DNA from 2 places in the Paenibacillus sp. LT-B23 genome. Region 1 is predicted to be linked to the other one. Evidence: riboswitches for the same ligand, from Rfam matches in the RefSeq annotation. Region 1 holds a riboswitch; the other holds the start of a gene.

Region 1 (7,497 bases):
TAAATGCAGCGCACGCTCCTCCATCAACTCGCCAAAGCCGATAACCATCGTGGCCGTCGTGTTCATACCCACCTTGTGAGCGGTCTGCATCACGTCCATCCAATCCCGCCAAGAGCCTTTGAGACGGCTGATTTTGCGGCGTGTGCGGTCATCCAAAATTTCTCCGCCCCCGCCTGGCAGGGAATCCAATCCTGCTTCATGAATGGCTCGAATCGTATCTTCCATGGACAAGCCGGATTTTTCCTTCATCTTATGAATTTCAGCCGGCGAGAAGGAATGCATCGTAATATCGGGAAAACGCTCCTTGATCGCTTTGAGCAAATCGGTATAGTAACTGAACGGCAGGTTAGGATTCACTCCACCTTGCATCAGAATTTCGGTGCCGCCTACACCCTGCGTTTCTTTGATTTTCTGGAAAATCACTTCATCGGGCAGGACATAGCCTTCATCTGAACCCGGTCTACGGTAAAATGCGCAAAAGCGGCAGTATACGTCACAGACGTTCGTATAGTTAATATTTCGTCCGATGACGAAAGTTTTAATCGGATCAGGATGCATACGGTTCATCACTTTATTCGCCGCGTGACCGATTTTTTCTACCTCGTCTGACTCGAACAAAGCAACAGTGTCCTCTAAATTCAGGCGTTCGCCGCGCAGAGCTTTATCTAAAATATGGTCGATTACACTCATGGTGTATCCTCCTTCGCTTTCACAGGGGGACGAAATGAAAGACAGGACTTATGAACGAGAATGATTTCACAAACCTGCGTTCGAACCCTGTCGTATTATATGTGTTCATGACTGGCTTTGTATTTGTCTGTGCTATATAGCATAGTAAAACCTAATGATAATACTAACATATCTTTAGGTAAGGAACCATACTTATTCCCGTTTCTTTCTGCTTTCTACCCAGGCGATGATGGCGACGAACAAGCTATAATTCTATGGTACATTGTCCCATGGAAAGGGAAAAAGGGTTGTGCAGCACGTTCATATTGTCCTCCGCCATGTCGCGCTTACACAAAGCAGCAAGCTTCCCACTACACAGAAGCTTGCTGCTTTTTTAGATTTTATGTTTATTATGCCGTGTTTTTTTAACGAAGAGCCTCATTTAGATCACTGATCAGATCATCAATATCCTCCAGACCTACGGAGAAACGTAGCAGACCATCCGTGATTCCCCGCTCCAGACGTACACTATGTGGCATTGCCGCATGTGACATCATCGCCGGATACGACAAGATACTTTCCACGGCTCCCAGACTTACCGCCACAATCGGAATTTGTATGCGATTGAGTACCTCTTTTGCACGCTCACCGGAGCCTACATCAAACGAGATAACCGCACCGTATCCACTGGATTGGCTTTCATGTACGGCACGCCCCGGATGATTTTCCAGGCCCGGATAGTATACCGCCTCAATGTCACTACGCTCGTTCAGCCAATTGGCCAGCTTCGCTGCACTCTTTTCGCTGTGAGACATACGTGCTTCCAGTGTCTTCATCCCGCGCATAAGCAACCACGACTCCTGTGGGGCCAATACGGTTCCAAGTCCATTTTGAAGCTGCTTGATTTGTCTGCCCAACGACTCCGTACGTGCTACCGCAAGACCTGCCAATACATCGCTGTGGCCGCCGAGAAATTTGGTTGCACTGTGCAACACGATATCAACACCTTGCTCAATTGGACGTTGATAATAAGGTGTCATGAATGTGTTATCCAGCAGCGTCAGAAGTCCTTTCTCCTGGGCCCAAGCCGTTATCCCTGCCACATCGGTGATTTTGAGGGTTGGGTTGGATGGCGTCTCCATATATACAGCCTTCGTATTTTCCTGCAACGCTTCTTTCACAAGGTTGATGTCCGTCATATCAACGAAGGTGGTTTCGATATTCATCCGTTTTAAAATAGAAGTCAGCAGGCGGTAGGTCCCTCCATATACATCTTCCGAAACAATGACATGGTCCCCAGCGGACAACAGCATAAACGTACTGGATATAGCCGCCATACCCGATGCAAAGGCAAAACCTCTCGCTCCACCCTCCAGTAAGGCGATGTAGTCCTCCAAAGCTTGCCGTGTCGGATTGCCAGAACGGCTGTAGTCATGCAGCGGAGGATTGAAAATATCATGATGGTGAAAGGTGGACGCCTGATAAATCGGTACGCTCGACGCACCCGTAACACTATCGATTTCAGAGCCAAAATGCAGCAGCTTGGTAGCGAATTTCCGTTCTTTTCCCGACTCTTGCCCGATTTTCCGCACGTCCTCAATCATTGCTGTTCCTCTCCTTCGATTTCTTGACGTGCCGCTTCCAACGCTGAACGCAAATCTTCAATTAAATCATCCGTATGTTCAATACCGACGGAGAAACGCAGCAAACGATCATCCACCCCAACCGCATCCCGAATCTCAGCCGGTATATCGGCATGTGTCTGTACAGCAGGATAAGTCATTAACGATTCCACACCGCCCAAACTTTCAGCAAAAGCAATGAGCTTGATGTTTCGAAGCAAGGGCTCCACATAACGGGCATCTTTTACTTTAAACGAGAAAATACCTGTGTTGCCGCTGGATTGTTTGTTTTGAATCTCACGCCCTGGGTGACCTTCAAGCCCTGGATAAAACACCTCAGCCACCGCCGGATGCGTCAGCAGATAATTGGCCAGCACTGTCGCATTATGCTCATGCCGATCCATACGCAGCGCCAATGTTTTCATGCCCTTCATCAACTGATAGCTATCACTCGGAGAAAGTACAGCCCCAATGGAATTATGCAGGAAGGAGATTTCGGCTGACAGCTCTTTACCCTTGGTTACGATCAAGCCTGCCAGCACATCATTGTGTCCGCCCAGATACTTGGTTGCGCTATGTACCACAATATCGGCACCCAGCTCCAAAGGACGCTGGAAATATGGTGTTAACAGCGTATTATCTACAATAGTAAGCAACTGACGTTGTGACGCCCATTCGGCTACAGCCCGAATATCCGTAATCATCATTAATGGATTCGTAGGCGTTTCTATGAATACCGCTTTTGTATTTGGTCGACATGACTGCTCGATGGCTTCAAGATCATTCGTATCCACATAGCTCGCCGTCACGCCGAATCTGGATAAAATACGTTCCAGCAGACGATACGTGCCTCCATACAGATCCAGCGATACAATCAGATGATCTCCTTGTCCAAACAGGGCAAATACCGTTTGCAGCGCCGCCATACCTGAACTGCATGCAAAGCCTGCATCACCGGATTCCAGTGCAGCGGACGCCTCTTCCAGTACTTTACGTGTCGGATTGATCGTCCGAATGTAATCAAAACCTGTGCTTTGGCCCAGACGGGGATGGCGAAACGCTGTAGACTGATAAATCGGAAAATTTACCGCTCCGGTTACCGGCTCTTCGATTGAACCAATCTGTGCTAATCTGCTTTCAATTTTCCACTGTTTCTCACTCATATGAATCCTCCTGTTCATTTCCACATTAGGTGCTATAACATATGCTGCAAAATTGGATTATCATATCTATACTGCTGCGCTGCTGCAAGGTGGTACTGCGTAGATATAAACGTTAAGCCCCTTTTTAAATCTGGGGCCCGATATCGAAAGGGGTTTCTTGGTATACATAATAGTTGAGCCAATTTGAAAATAATAAATTGGCATGCGCACGCCAGGTTGAGGGCGGTGTACGCTCAGGGTCATTGTTGGGAAAATAATTTTTTGGTACTTCAATATCCATCCCTTTGGCGACATCACGATCGTATTCCCATTTCAGAGAAAGTGGATCGTATTCGGAATGCCCAGTCACAAAGATTTGTTTGCCATCACGCGTAGCTACCAGATACACTCCGGCTTCCTCAGATTCGGATAAAAGCTCCAGTTCGGCAATATGCTCAATATCTTCGCGCCGAACCTCTGTATGCCGGGAATGAGGTGCATAAAACAATTCATCAAAACCGCGTAGCAACTTCACTTTAGGTTTAATAACGCTATGCGGAAAAACGCCAAAGCATTTGTAATCAAGTCCGTATTTGGGAACGCCGAAATGATGAAACAGCCCCGCCTGCGAGGCCCAACAGATATGCATGGTCGAAGTTACATTCGTTTTCGTCCATTCAAAAATTTGCCGGATTTCCTCCCAGTAGTTCACATCTTCAAACTCAAGCTGTTCAACGGGTGCTCCCGTAATCACCATGCCGTCAAAACGGCTGTTTCTGATCTCCTCAAACGTTTTATAAAACATGTTCAAATATTCCTGCGATGTATTTTTAGATACATGCGACTTCATGTGTACCAGCGTAACGTCCACTTGAAGCGGGGTATTGCCGACCAGACGCAACAGCTGAGTTTCCGTCGTTTCTTTGGTAGGCATCAAATTCAAAATGGCGATGCGCAACGGACGAATATCCTGATGATAGGCCAGGCTTTCATCCATTACGAAAATATTTTCGCCCTCCAGCACTTCCTTGGCAGGTAGTGTATCCGGAATTTTAATCGGCATGTAAACTCACTCCTTGTTCGGTGAAGTTTTTGCGAAAATCGTCATGCTGAGATGCCGGGCATATAATAAAAAGACCTTCCTCGGTTACGAGAAAGGTCATATTTGTATCCATATGCGCCTCTCTCATCTGTCAGGGCATCGCTCTTTGTAAGAAGCGCGCGTCCTGCAAGAATTAGCACCGTGCGATTAAAATCGCCGGTTGCCGGGTATCATCGGGCTAGTCCCTCCACCTGCTCTTGATAAGATTTCGCTATATTCAGTTTGGGTTCATAAAAAGTTCTTGTTGTTCACTTTAATGCATCCGCTGGGCTTCGTCAAGATGGGACTTGTAATTTTCCACCCCTGCATTCACATTTCGTCTTACATTTCCATATGTTAAATCATACATTACCCCATCGCCGAAGCTCTTGTCACTACTGTTGATTTAGCCCATGATTTTGCGCTTGAAAGGCTGTAGGCCGAGCGTTATACTATACAAGTGCTATTGGCGAAAATATAAAACAGTGGTGCAGATTTAGAGTGCTCTCTGCGATACTGTGGCAAACTAAAAAGAACATTTGTGAGGTGAATCCGGAATGGAAGGCGACCCGAGTCCGAATAGGCGGCGATCCCTGAACAACAGCATAGGAATGACTTCAGCTTGCCGAAAGACGGGACGCCAGGCTCTGCATGCTCCAAAAGCCTCTTGCTTTTGATGAGGATGCCGCTTACCCGATCCGGCTAACTGGCTAACTGAGTCCATTCCTTATGCTTTTAGGTACACGTATTTTCCGTTACGACGGAGCATAAGGAGTGACATATATGAAAATCCGTTTGGTAAACAACGGGGTTTTTACCCCTGTCGAAGAAATTGAAATGGCGCTTACTCCGCCAGCAGAAGGCTTTTATTGGATTGATGCCGATGTTGACGATCTGGCAGTGCTCCAACCTTTGTTCTCCATGCATGATCTCGCGGTAGAGGACTGTTTGAGTGAAGAAGAGCAGCGTCCAAAGATTGAAATTTACGAAAGCCATTATTTTATCGTTGTAAACAGCATTCGTTTTGATGATGAAGAAATATTTTTACGTGCTTTGAACATTTTTCTCGGCCGCCATTTCATCATTACGGTGACTAAGCAGAAAATCAATGAGCTACGCACCCTCAAGCCTATGTTGTGGGAGCAGGAGGTCAGCCAGCCTGACCGTTTTATGTATCTGTTGGTCGACTTGATCGTTGACAACTATTTTCTGGTTGGTGACCGGATTGAGGTTCGCATTGAGAAGCTGGAAGAAGACATTCTGATGCATACCAAAAAATCGCATTTGAATGAAATTATCGGCTTACGCAGTGAGATTCTGTGGCTGAAAAAAGTGCTTGGTCCGCAAAAAGAAGTCATCAATACGTTGAACAAACGGGATTTACGGCTGATCGACGATCAATTACAAAAATATTTTAGCGACATTTATGAAAATGCCGTGAAAATTTCGGAGACTTTCGAAACTTACCGCGATCTAATGGGTAACCTTCGAGAAGCTTATCAATCCAGTATCGCTAACCGTGCGAATGAAATTATGCGCGTGTTTACAGCGATTACAACTGTATTTATGCCGTTGACGGTGATAACCGGAATTTATGGTATGAACTTTGATAATATGCCTGAGCTTCATACGCGTTATGGTTATTTTGTCGTCATTGGTATTATGGTGGCGCTAGGGGTTAGCATGTTCTGTATTTTCCGCAAGAAGGATTGGGTTTGAAAAGAAAAGGTTGAAGCAGTAGCCGTATCCTCACAGGATATAGCTACTGCTTTTTTTGTGTGATTATTTTATATTTGCGCGATGTTATCCCGCATGTCGATCTGATGCCACCTGATGGCGAAAACGGATACGAATCAAACGCAGCCGCTCATAAACTTGATCCAGCCCCGTTTCCGCGGCCTGTTCCTCACCATATACCCGCAGCATGACGGGCTTGAGCAGCGTATCCCCCAGTTCTTCGTACGCAGACCAGATCGCCGTCTGCTCTTCCTCAGATACGTTCACCAGTTCCTGACGGATCAGCTTTTCCATATCGATTCCATCTCGATCCAAATGCTCCACTGCTTCAATCATTTCTCTACGATGTAACCCCACCTTCAGTCCAATATGCTCCAATGTAAGACCGTCTGAAATACCTTCAATAATGGTTTTTGTCAGACTGAATTTATTCAGTTCCTGCTTATATTGGTTCTCTTTTTGCTTGTACAGCCACGATAAGAAAACTTCCTCATCCAGCGTCTCTGTTACCCAATTTAGCGGAAATGGCGTAGTCCGGTCATTTTGTGTCGTTATAGCCAGCAGTTCTGGCCCATATTGAGATATTTTACCCTGCCCCATCCCTGGTAGCTCCAGCAACTCCTCCTCGGTATGGGGAAGATAGACGCTAATCAACCGGAGCAGACGATTGGTGGCAATAAAATAAGGTGCCTTTCGCTCGGCAGCCGCCTTTTGCCGCCTCCACATCGTCAATTGCTCATACACATCATCACGCGGAAACAAATCGCTATAACAATACAGCTTTTGTAATGTTTGTCCACGTCCTGCTGACCCTGACCCTTCCTGCTCATGGAAAACACCATGGATTAAGGGTCTGTAGCCCTCTGCCATCTTCAGCGCCAGCTCATGGCGGTATACATGCAGCAACTCCTGCCACAAGCTGCCCTCATACCAAAGATCCTCTGTACTTTCATCCAAACTGTGTTGTGTGCTCCATCCTGCACTCCATACCCCATCATGTTGACCAATCCATACCTGGGCAAATAGCTCATGGCCCTGTTCATTCCGTTTGGACAAGCGGTTTAAAAATACAATTTCCATGCTTTTTTCCTCCATGCTTATAATTGGGTTACAGTCCGGTACAACGCCAAACGCAAAAAAAGCACCTATCCCGCGTATTCGCAAGAAAGGTGCTTCCCTTTTTGAGCCGTACTATACTGTTGCCTATATGATAACCGTACCTTGGATCGCCGTCAACCCAAAATTA
Region 2 (7,497 bases), on a different contig from region 1:
GGACGAGTTGGGTAACTACCCGCGTGTGTTGCAAAAGGTACTGCGTCCACTGATGCGTCTCCAGCGTGAGTCCACAGGGCAACGAGGCTAAAAGATGCATAGGCAGCTCTCCGGCTTTTTCAGTGGAAAGGCCGCAGGCTGGCATGCGCGTCATGGGCCATCGCTGTTTTTTGGATGCCGTGGCGATGCTCATGCCGCATGGCAAATAACAGCGGTCGCCTTGGTTCGGTGAAATGCCCGAGCGTGGAGCCGTCCTGAAACCAGTCGTAACGGGGGATCGGATCATAAGACGTATCCGACCAGACGGCGTTCAGCTCGGGGCTGTACAGGCGTTGTCCCGGCGGCAGCCATTCATGTGCCAGTAGCGCTGCACTCTCTTCAGGAGAGCGCAGCGCTTTTTCTTTGTCCGGAGTGAACAGTCCCGGCCAATAGTCGCTGCGTGAGCCAGTGTGAGGCACGCTGGTAGCGAATGATGTTACTTGATCCAGCACCTGCTGGTGACCGAACAGCATGGCATACAGACTTTTACCGAAGCCGATCCGCTCATCCAGATGGCCGAATCGCTCCATCACAAGTCCGGCGAGGCCGCCGTTTAGCCCAAGCGGAAATATGACCTGATTCAACTGGAGCCAATCGTGCAAATAAAAGCCCGGCTTGTGCGTCACAAATTTTTGGAAATACGGATCTTTCACCACCCGGCCCTCAATATAGTTTTGTTCATTGATAATCAGGGCTATGCTTATGAGAGAACTGTCCCGCCAAGCCCAGAAACGTTCCCAGAAGGGTCTCATGAATGGTGATACATGAAAATGGGGGAGCAAATGAAAGCAGCTTCGGCCCAGATGACGGCTATGCATGTATAATTGCAGCTGCGGGTAGGCGTCCTGAAAAATAAGGGCATTGCAGCGCTCCAGCAACCGATATAACCATTCCTTTTCCTGTTCGCCGAACAGATTGTCGATCAGACCGCCCTTCAAATCAGTCATGTTATAGCCACCATTGCGAGAAACCAGATGGGCCAGCAGCGCCCAATGTAACTCGGGGTAGCCGTGATAGCACTCAAGATAAGCGGCTGTCCGGGTGATGTTACTGCGATTTTCCTGTGCCGTATCGTTCTTGATCCGTTCGACCAGCTCACAGTCCGTTTCGCATAAGGGCATATTCAGAGTAGAGGGACGGGTAGCGGGTCCATTCACCATCATGAGTGCTTCGACTTCATCCATGGCGGCCTGTGCGGCTTGGTCATCCCACGGCAGCTCACGCAGTGGATAGCGCAGCTTGCGGGACTCGGTCCAGGCCGCCCGCTTGCCTTCCCACGCTTCCTCCGCAGCACGTGGTACGGAACCGAGCAGCTTTAGCCCCCCCTGAAGCTGGCGTGATGCCACATGGAACCATTCGGTGAAAGACATACTGGATAACCTCCTTTCAAAGTCTGAGAACACTCCGTATTCCGCTAAGTATGCAGGGATGTTCTAAGTGTGTTCTGAAGTATATTGTTAGTATGTCTCGATGGCAGTGCTTCCAATCGGTGATTCGGGAATAATAGGGGAGTGTGCAAAAGCGCCACTTGGCGTTACAATAGATAGAAAGCACAAGTTCTTTTTTACAAACAGAATTCAAGGAGGAATCATCCATGCAAAAGATCGTCTCTCATGAAGACTTTAATAAGGCAATATCCACTTCTGGCGTAACAGTAGCTGTGTTTAAGGCGGACTGGTGCGGAGATTGTCATTTCATTGATCCGTTCATGCCTGATGTGGAACAGCAATATGCAGACAAGCTTACACTAATTGAGATTGATGTAGAGCAGGCGGAAAGCGTTAGCCAGGAGCAAAACGTACTGGGTATTCCCAGCTTTATCGCTTACAGTGAAGGCCGCGAGTTGGTTCGTCTGGTGAACAGATTGCGTAAATCCCGCGAAGAAATCGAGCAGTTTTTGGATCGGGCTGTGGAAGTACACGCCAGCTTGGCTAAATAATTGATGTTGTGCATGGCATAAGGATTCCGAGGGGAATTCTATTTATTAGGGCATTCAGAAAGCCGCTTCCTTCCAAAGGGGGCGGCTTTCTCACGGGACACGTTCACATTTTGTCAACAAAGCACGTATGTCAAGGAACGATATATCAGTTATAATTATTTTAAGTGATCATTTCACAACATTATGAAGTGAATAAATATTATATTTGGAAGGATACGGGTGAATTCTTTGAATAACAAAATCAGAATATTAAAGTGGCTTGCACTCGTAACATGTATTGTCATGTTTCTGGCTACCTTCGGTGGAGGCGTCGTGACGCGGACGGATTCGGGGCTGGGTTGCGGACGTGAATTTCCGCTTTGTAATGGCAAGCTGGTTCCGGCGCATACGATTGCATCTGTTATTGAGTTTACGCATCGCTCTGTTAGTGCCATGGCTGGCATACTCTCCATTGCCTCTTTTGTTGGCTTTTTGCTGTTTATGAAGCATCGTAAGGATTTACAGTTATTCTCGTTGCTGACGTTAATGTTTGTCATAATACAAGGAGCGATGGGGGCTCTGGCTGTCGTCTTTTCCCAATCGGCTGCGGTCATGGCGCTGCATTTTGGATTTGCCCTTATCGCCTTCGCCAGTGCAACCATGATGACGCTGGGAGCCTGGAAGGAACATGCGGATTCACGGTTTACTCCGCGTCTAGCGACCACGCCTGTCAACAGGGGCTATCGTAATTTCATATGGCTGTCGACGATTTATACGTATATTGCTGTGTATTCAGGCGCACTGCTCAGTCACTCGGAAATTCGGAAAATTGTGGATCTCGGCGGTGTGATATCTCCGCTATTGCTTCACCAGCTTTCGGCCGGGCTATTGTTCGTGATCATTTTAGCCGTGGGACATTACTCCTATCGCTATCACCCGAATCATCGGGATATTCGTGTCCTGGGCGTTGTTTCGGTGGTGTTAATTTTACTTCAGGTGATTATTGGGATCAGTCTGCTGTACGTTACCAGACCGGAAATTTACATGTTCGTCGTACTCGGACATATGCTGGTTATTGCAACGCTGTTCTCCATTTTGTGCTACTTGAGCTATCGGGTATGGCAGTTGTCGCCGGATCGCAACATCGTTCGGACGCACACACAGCGCACTTAAGTAGTCATGTATGGTTGGTGAAACGGATATTTTGCCCAAGTGGCGTTGAAGCACGTATAATAGCATATAAGAAACAAACCAGGCCCGCGAGTTTCTCGAGGGCTTGATTTGCTTAGGAGGAATCGTCCAGTTGATCTACCAGAATTTACGCCAATTTATTGAAGCGCTACGTAAAGAAAATAATCTTCAAATTATAGAAGCACCTGTCGATCCTTATTTGGAACTGGCCGAAATTCATCGGAGAGTTATTGAGGAAGAAGGCCCGGCATTGCTGTTCACCAATGTAAAAGGTACTCCGTTCCCTGTAGCCAGTAATCTGTTTGGCACAAACCGTCGTGTGGATATGGCCTTTGGGCCTCGCCCGGAACAACTGATGGATGCAATTGTAGGGGCGACCAAAACATTGCTTCCACCTACCCCCAAGGCATTGTGGAATGAACGTGGACTGATTAAGGACATGCTAAAAGTAGGGCTGAAAACGGTATCCCATAGCGAGGCTCCTGTACTGGGAGTTCGCCGTACGGATGCTCCGCTGGCTCCACTTCCAAGAGTGACGAGCTGGCAGGATGACGGGGGGCCGTTTATCACGCTTCCGCTCGTATATACCGAGAAGCCGGGTCAGTCCAAGGATCATAATTTGGGCATGTACCGCATCCAGATTTATGATGATCAGACCACCGGGATTCACTGGCAAATCCATAAAGGCGGCGGCTTTCATTATCATGAAGCTGAGCTGCGTAATGAGCCGTTGCCTACGACAGTTATCATTGGCGGGCCACCTGCTCTGATTGCATCCGCAATTGCTCCGGCACCGGAAAATCTGCCTGAGCTGCTACTTGCCTCGCTCATTATGGGCGGCAAGCTGCCAATGACAGAAGACCCACTCGGCGGTCACCGGATTCCGGCAGAGGCCGAATTTGCGATCAGCGGCTATGTGCCGCCTCACGAACGTCGTCCGGAAGGACCGTTTGGTGATCATTTTGGCTACTACTCCTTACAGCATGATTTCCCTGTATTTCATGTCAAGCATATGTACCACCGTAAGGATGCCATTTATCCAGCAACCATTGTAGGTAAACCACGGCAGGAGGATTATTATCTCGGTGAATTTTTACAACGTCTACTGTCACCTGCCTATCCGCTTGTGATGCCTTCCGTTAAGTCTCTGTGGGCTTACGCAGAAACGGGTGTACATGCATTGGCAGCGGCAGTTGTGCGTGAAAGCTATTCCCGCGAAGCGCTGGTATCAGGCTTTACCATTTTGGGACAGGGCCAATTGTCATTGACCAAATTCCTGATGCTAACGGATCGGGTCATCGATTTATCTGATTTTAACCTGCTGCTGGAAACCATTCTGGAGAGATTTAATCCAGCGACGGATTTATTTATTTTCAATCATACGTCTCACGATACACTTGATTATACAGGCCGTAAGCTGAATCACGGCAGTAAAGCGATCCTGATGGGTGTAGGTGAGCCTATACGTGAACTGCATCGTGCCTATGAAGGAGGCGACCTGCCGGGTATTCGCGAAATTGAGCCGTATTGCGGAGGATGTCTCGTCGTATCCGGTGCGACCTTTGAGCAGGAGCCTGAGCTGGCAGCGCGGGTACTGGAGCGTTTGTCTGCGGGTGAGCAGGAATGGCCGCTTGTCTTTATTGTAGATGATGCCAAGGAAGTCGTTCGCTCACAAGCATCATTCCTGTGGACGGTGTTTACGCGGTTTAACCCGGCTACGGATATGTATGCAGACAGCGAGGTCCGTTTGCATCATTTGAACTACAAGCTGCCAATTGTGGTGGATGCACGCATGAAGCCCGGCTATCCGGATGAAGTGCTGCCGCGCGAGGATATTGTTAAGCTTGTAGATCAACGGTGGACGAGTTATTTCGCTTGACGCTCTAGCCAACCCAACAACCGGATTTTACATTCATAAAAGGAGGCGTGAGCATGATACGCAAGCTGCTAGGCGAGCCGCCACGTGTGAACAAGGGCATTCTGCTGGATGCTATGAACAGCATGTCAGACATGCTGAAATTGCTGGAGCGGCAAATTCAGGCCAGTGGAGATCCGACTCATGCTTTTCGCAAGGCGGATATTTTGACGCGGGGCCTGATGTCATCTTTGGATGAGCTGGAGCAGAGCCATCATGCTGCCGCCTTTTTCCGAACGAAAGTTAAAGCAGGATATGCCGAGGATATGAGCGTGGATGAGAAATCGGATTATGCGTTGTACGTATTCTTTTATAAGGATGGGTTTGTGAGGGTATTTTCCATTTTGGATAAGCTCGGGAACTGGCTCAATGATCTGTATGATCTGAAAACAGGCGAGTATAAGCCGCATTATTCTTATTTTACCGTGCTACGGCAATTCAGGTATTTGAAGATGCATCCTGTAATGACGGACAGCTTAAATGATATCAAGGACTCATACACTGACGCGATCAATCGGCTGCGCAAGCGGCGTAACACGGAAATACACTATATGAATACGGAAATGCAGGATGATCTCTGGCAGCGGCATCGTGCTTTGTACGGCAAGATACAACTGGAGGATTTGGATCATCACCTAGATGATTTGAAGCAAGGTCTGGAGATGGTGAATCGTTCCCTGGCGACTGCTTTTCGTTATACGGCGAAACAGTGGGAGAACCGGGAAGCTCATCCATAATTAAGTCGGAAAATATCCTTTGACAAAGCTATGTAAACTATCTATACTGAAATCTAGTTTCAGAAAATGCTTGAATTATGATTTTATAAATTAATTTAACGGACAGCTAAAGCTGGAGTTTAACATATTTTCTTATCCAGAGAGGTGGAGGGACTGGCCCGATGAAGCCCGGCAACCCGTTCTTTTCCGGTGTGAAACACCGGAAGGGAACATTATGGTGCTAATTCCTACAAAACCGCTAGACTTATAACGGTTTTGACAGATGAGAAAAGGTTCGCATGGTGGGGCCCTTTTCATTTCTGTGAAAGGGGCTCTTTTTGTATAATCATAGAGAAGGAATTTTATAATTCCGGAGAGATGAACGTCGCTTAAAAGGGTAAGGAAGAGTGAAGGGGGTCGCAGCACGTTGATAGAGCTTAAGCAATTAACCAAGCATTATGGCAAAGGCAGCCGACGCGTTAGTGCGCTGTCCGGTTTGAATCTTTCCATAGAGCGTGGTGAAATATTTGGAGTTATCGGTCATTCCGGAGCGGGGAAAAGTACGCTGATCCGCTGTATTAATTTATTGGAACGTCCGACCTCGGGCGAGGTATGGGTAGATGGCGTGAATCTCGCCACGGTAAGCCAATCCCAGTTACAGAAACAGCGTCGTAAAATCGGAATGATCTTTCAGCATTTTAATTTGTTATCCTCGGCGACGGTATATGACAATATTGCCTTTCCGTTGCGCTTGGTAAATACGCCGAAGGAGAAGTTGGACCAGAAGGTTCGTGAATTGCTGGAACTGGTCGGTCTGGAAGAACACAGCGCTAAATATCCATCACAGCTCTCGGGTGGACAAAAGCAGCGGGTAGGTATTGCACGAGCGCTTGCCAGTGATCCTCATGTACTGCTGTGCGACGAGGCAACTTCGGCGCTTGATCCGCAGACGACAGGGTCCATCCTGAAATTGCTTTTAGACATTAACCAGCGCTTTAATTTGACCATCGTGCTGATTACGCATGAAATGCATGTCATTCAAAGCATCTGTGATCGTGTCGGCGTCATTCATCAGGGCGACATCGTGGAGCAAGGTCCGGTGGCAGAAGTATTCCTGAAGCCGCAGCATCAGGTGACCAAGGACTTTATCCAGCGGGAGTCTGAGCATCCCGAGGAGCTACAAGCAGCGATTACAGCAGCAGGAGGCGGCGAATCTGCGCATGTTGTACGGATTTCATTTTTGGGCAGCAAGACATACGATGCGATTCTGTCACGAACGGCTCGTAGTACCGGCGTTGATTTTGCGATCTTGCAGGGAACCATCTCCACAATTAAAAACGTACCGTATGGACAGCTTATCGTCCGTTTTGAAGGAAATCAGGAGGATATTGAGCATACGCTGCGTGAAGTGTCCGGTCAGGGACTTGATGTGGAGGTGATCGGACAATGAGTGAACTTGATTTTTCACAAGTGAGTTGGGAAGAACTAGGTAACTCTACATTAGAGACACTTCAGATGCTTGGTGCATCTGCGTTGTTCACCCTTATTATTGGTCTGCCTCTTGGGATTTTATTGTTTTTGGCAAGCCGCTCTTCATGGAATCTGATGAAGGTGATATACGTTGTACTTTCCTTTATCGTAAACATTTTGCGTTCCGTACCGTTTATTATTTTGATTGTTGCACTGATTCCTTTTACACGGTCGCTGGTGGGGACTTC

What was found. A riboswitch is a leader RNA that binds a small molecule or an ion and turns the genes downstream of it on or off. The one in region 1 is predicted to bind S-adenosylmethionine.
Region 2: it holds a riboswitch for S-adenosylmethionine, as region 1 does, so the genes downstream of both, ACWXW9_RS16425 (methionine ABC transporter ATP-binding protein) here and metA (homoserine O-acetyltransferase MetA) in region 1, are expected to answer to the same signal.

What each region holds. Positions count from the first base shown of each region.
Region 1 covers NZ_JBSQBM010000010.1:107,757-115,253, forward strand. Annotated here, with positions in the region: gene mqnC (cyclic dehypoxanthinyl futalosine synthase) at 1-690, opposite strand, end outside; gene ACWXW9_RS14230 (trans-sulfuration enzyme family protein) at 1,095-2,273, opposite strand; gene ACWXW9_RS14235 (PLP-dependent transferase) at 2,270-3,454, opposite strand; gene metA (homoserine O-acetyltransferase MetA) at 3,579-4,496, opposite strand; SAM riboswitch class I at 4,617-4,742, opposite strand; gene corA (magnesium/cobalt transporter CorA) at 5,298-6,233, shown strand; gene ACWXW9_RS14250 (HRDC domain-containing protein) at 6,318-7,331, opposite strand.
Region 2 covers NZ_JBSQBM010000012.1:104,253-111,749, forward strand. Annotated here, with positions in the region: gene ACWXW9_RS16395 (putative polysaccharide biosynthesis protein) at 1-91, shown strand, start outside; gene ACWXW9_RS16400 (DUF2515 family protein) at 120-1,409, opposite strand; gene ACWXW9_RS16405 (thioredoxin family protein) at 1,634-1,978, shown strand; gene ACWXW9_RS16410 (COX15/CtaA family protein) at 2,198-3,130, shown strand; gene ACWXW9_RS16415 (UbiD family decarboxylase) at 3,261-5,027, shown strand; gene ACWXW9_RS16420 (Cthe_2314 family HEPN domain-containing protein) at 5,081-5,800, shown strand; SAM riboswitch class I at 5,930-6,069, shown strand; gene ACWXW9_RS16425 (methionine ABC transporter ATP-binding protein) at 6,207-7,229, shown strand; gene ACWXW9_RS16430 (methionine ABC transporter permease) at 7,226-7,497, shown strand, end outside.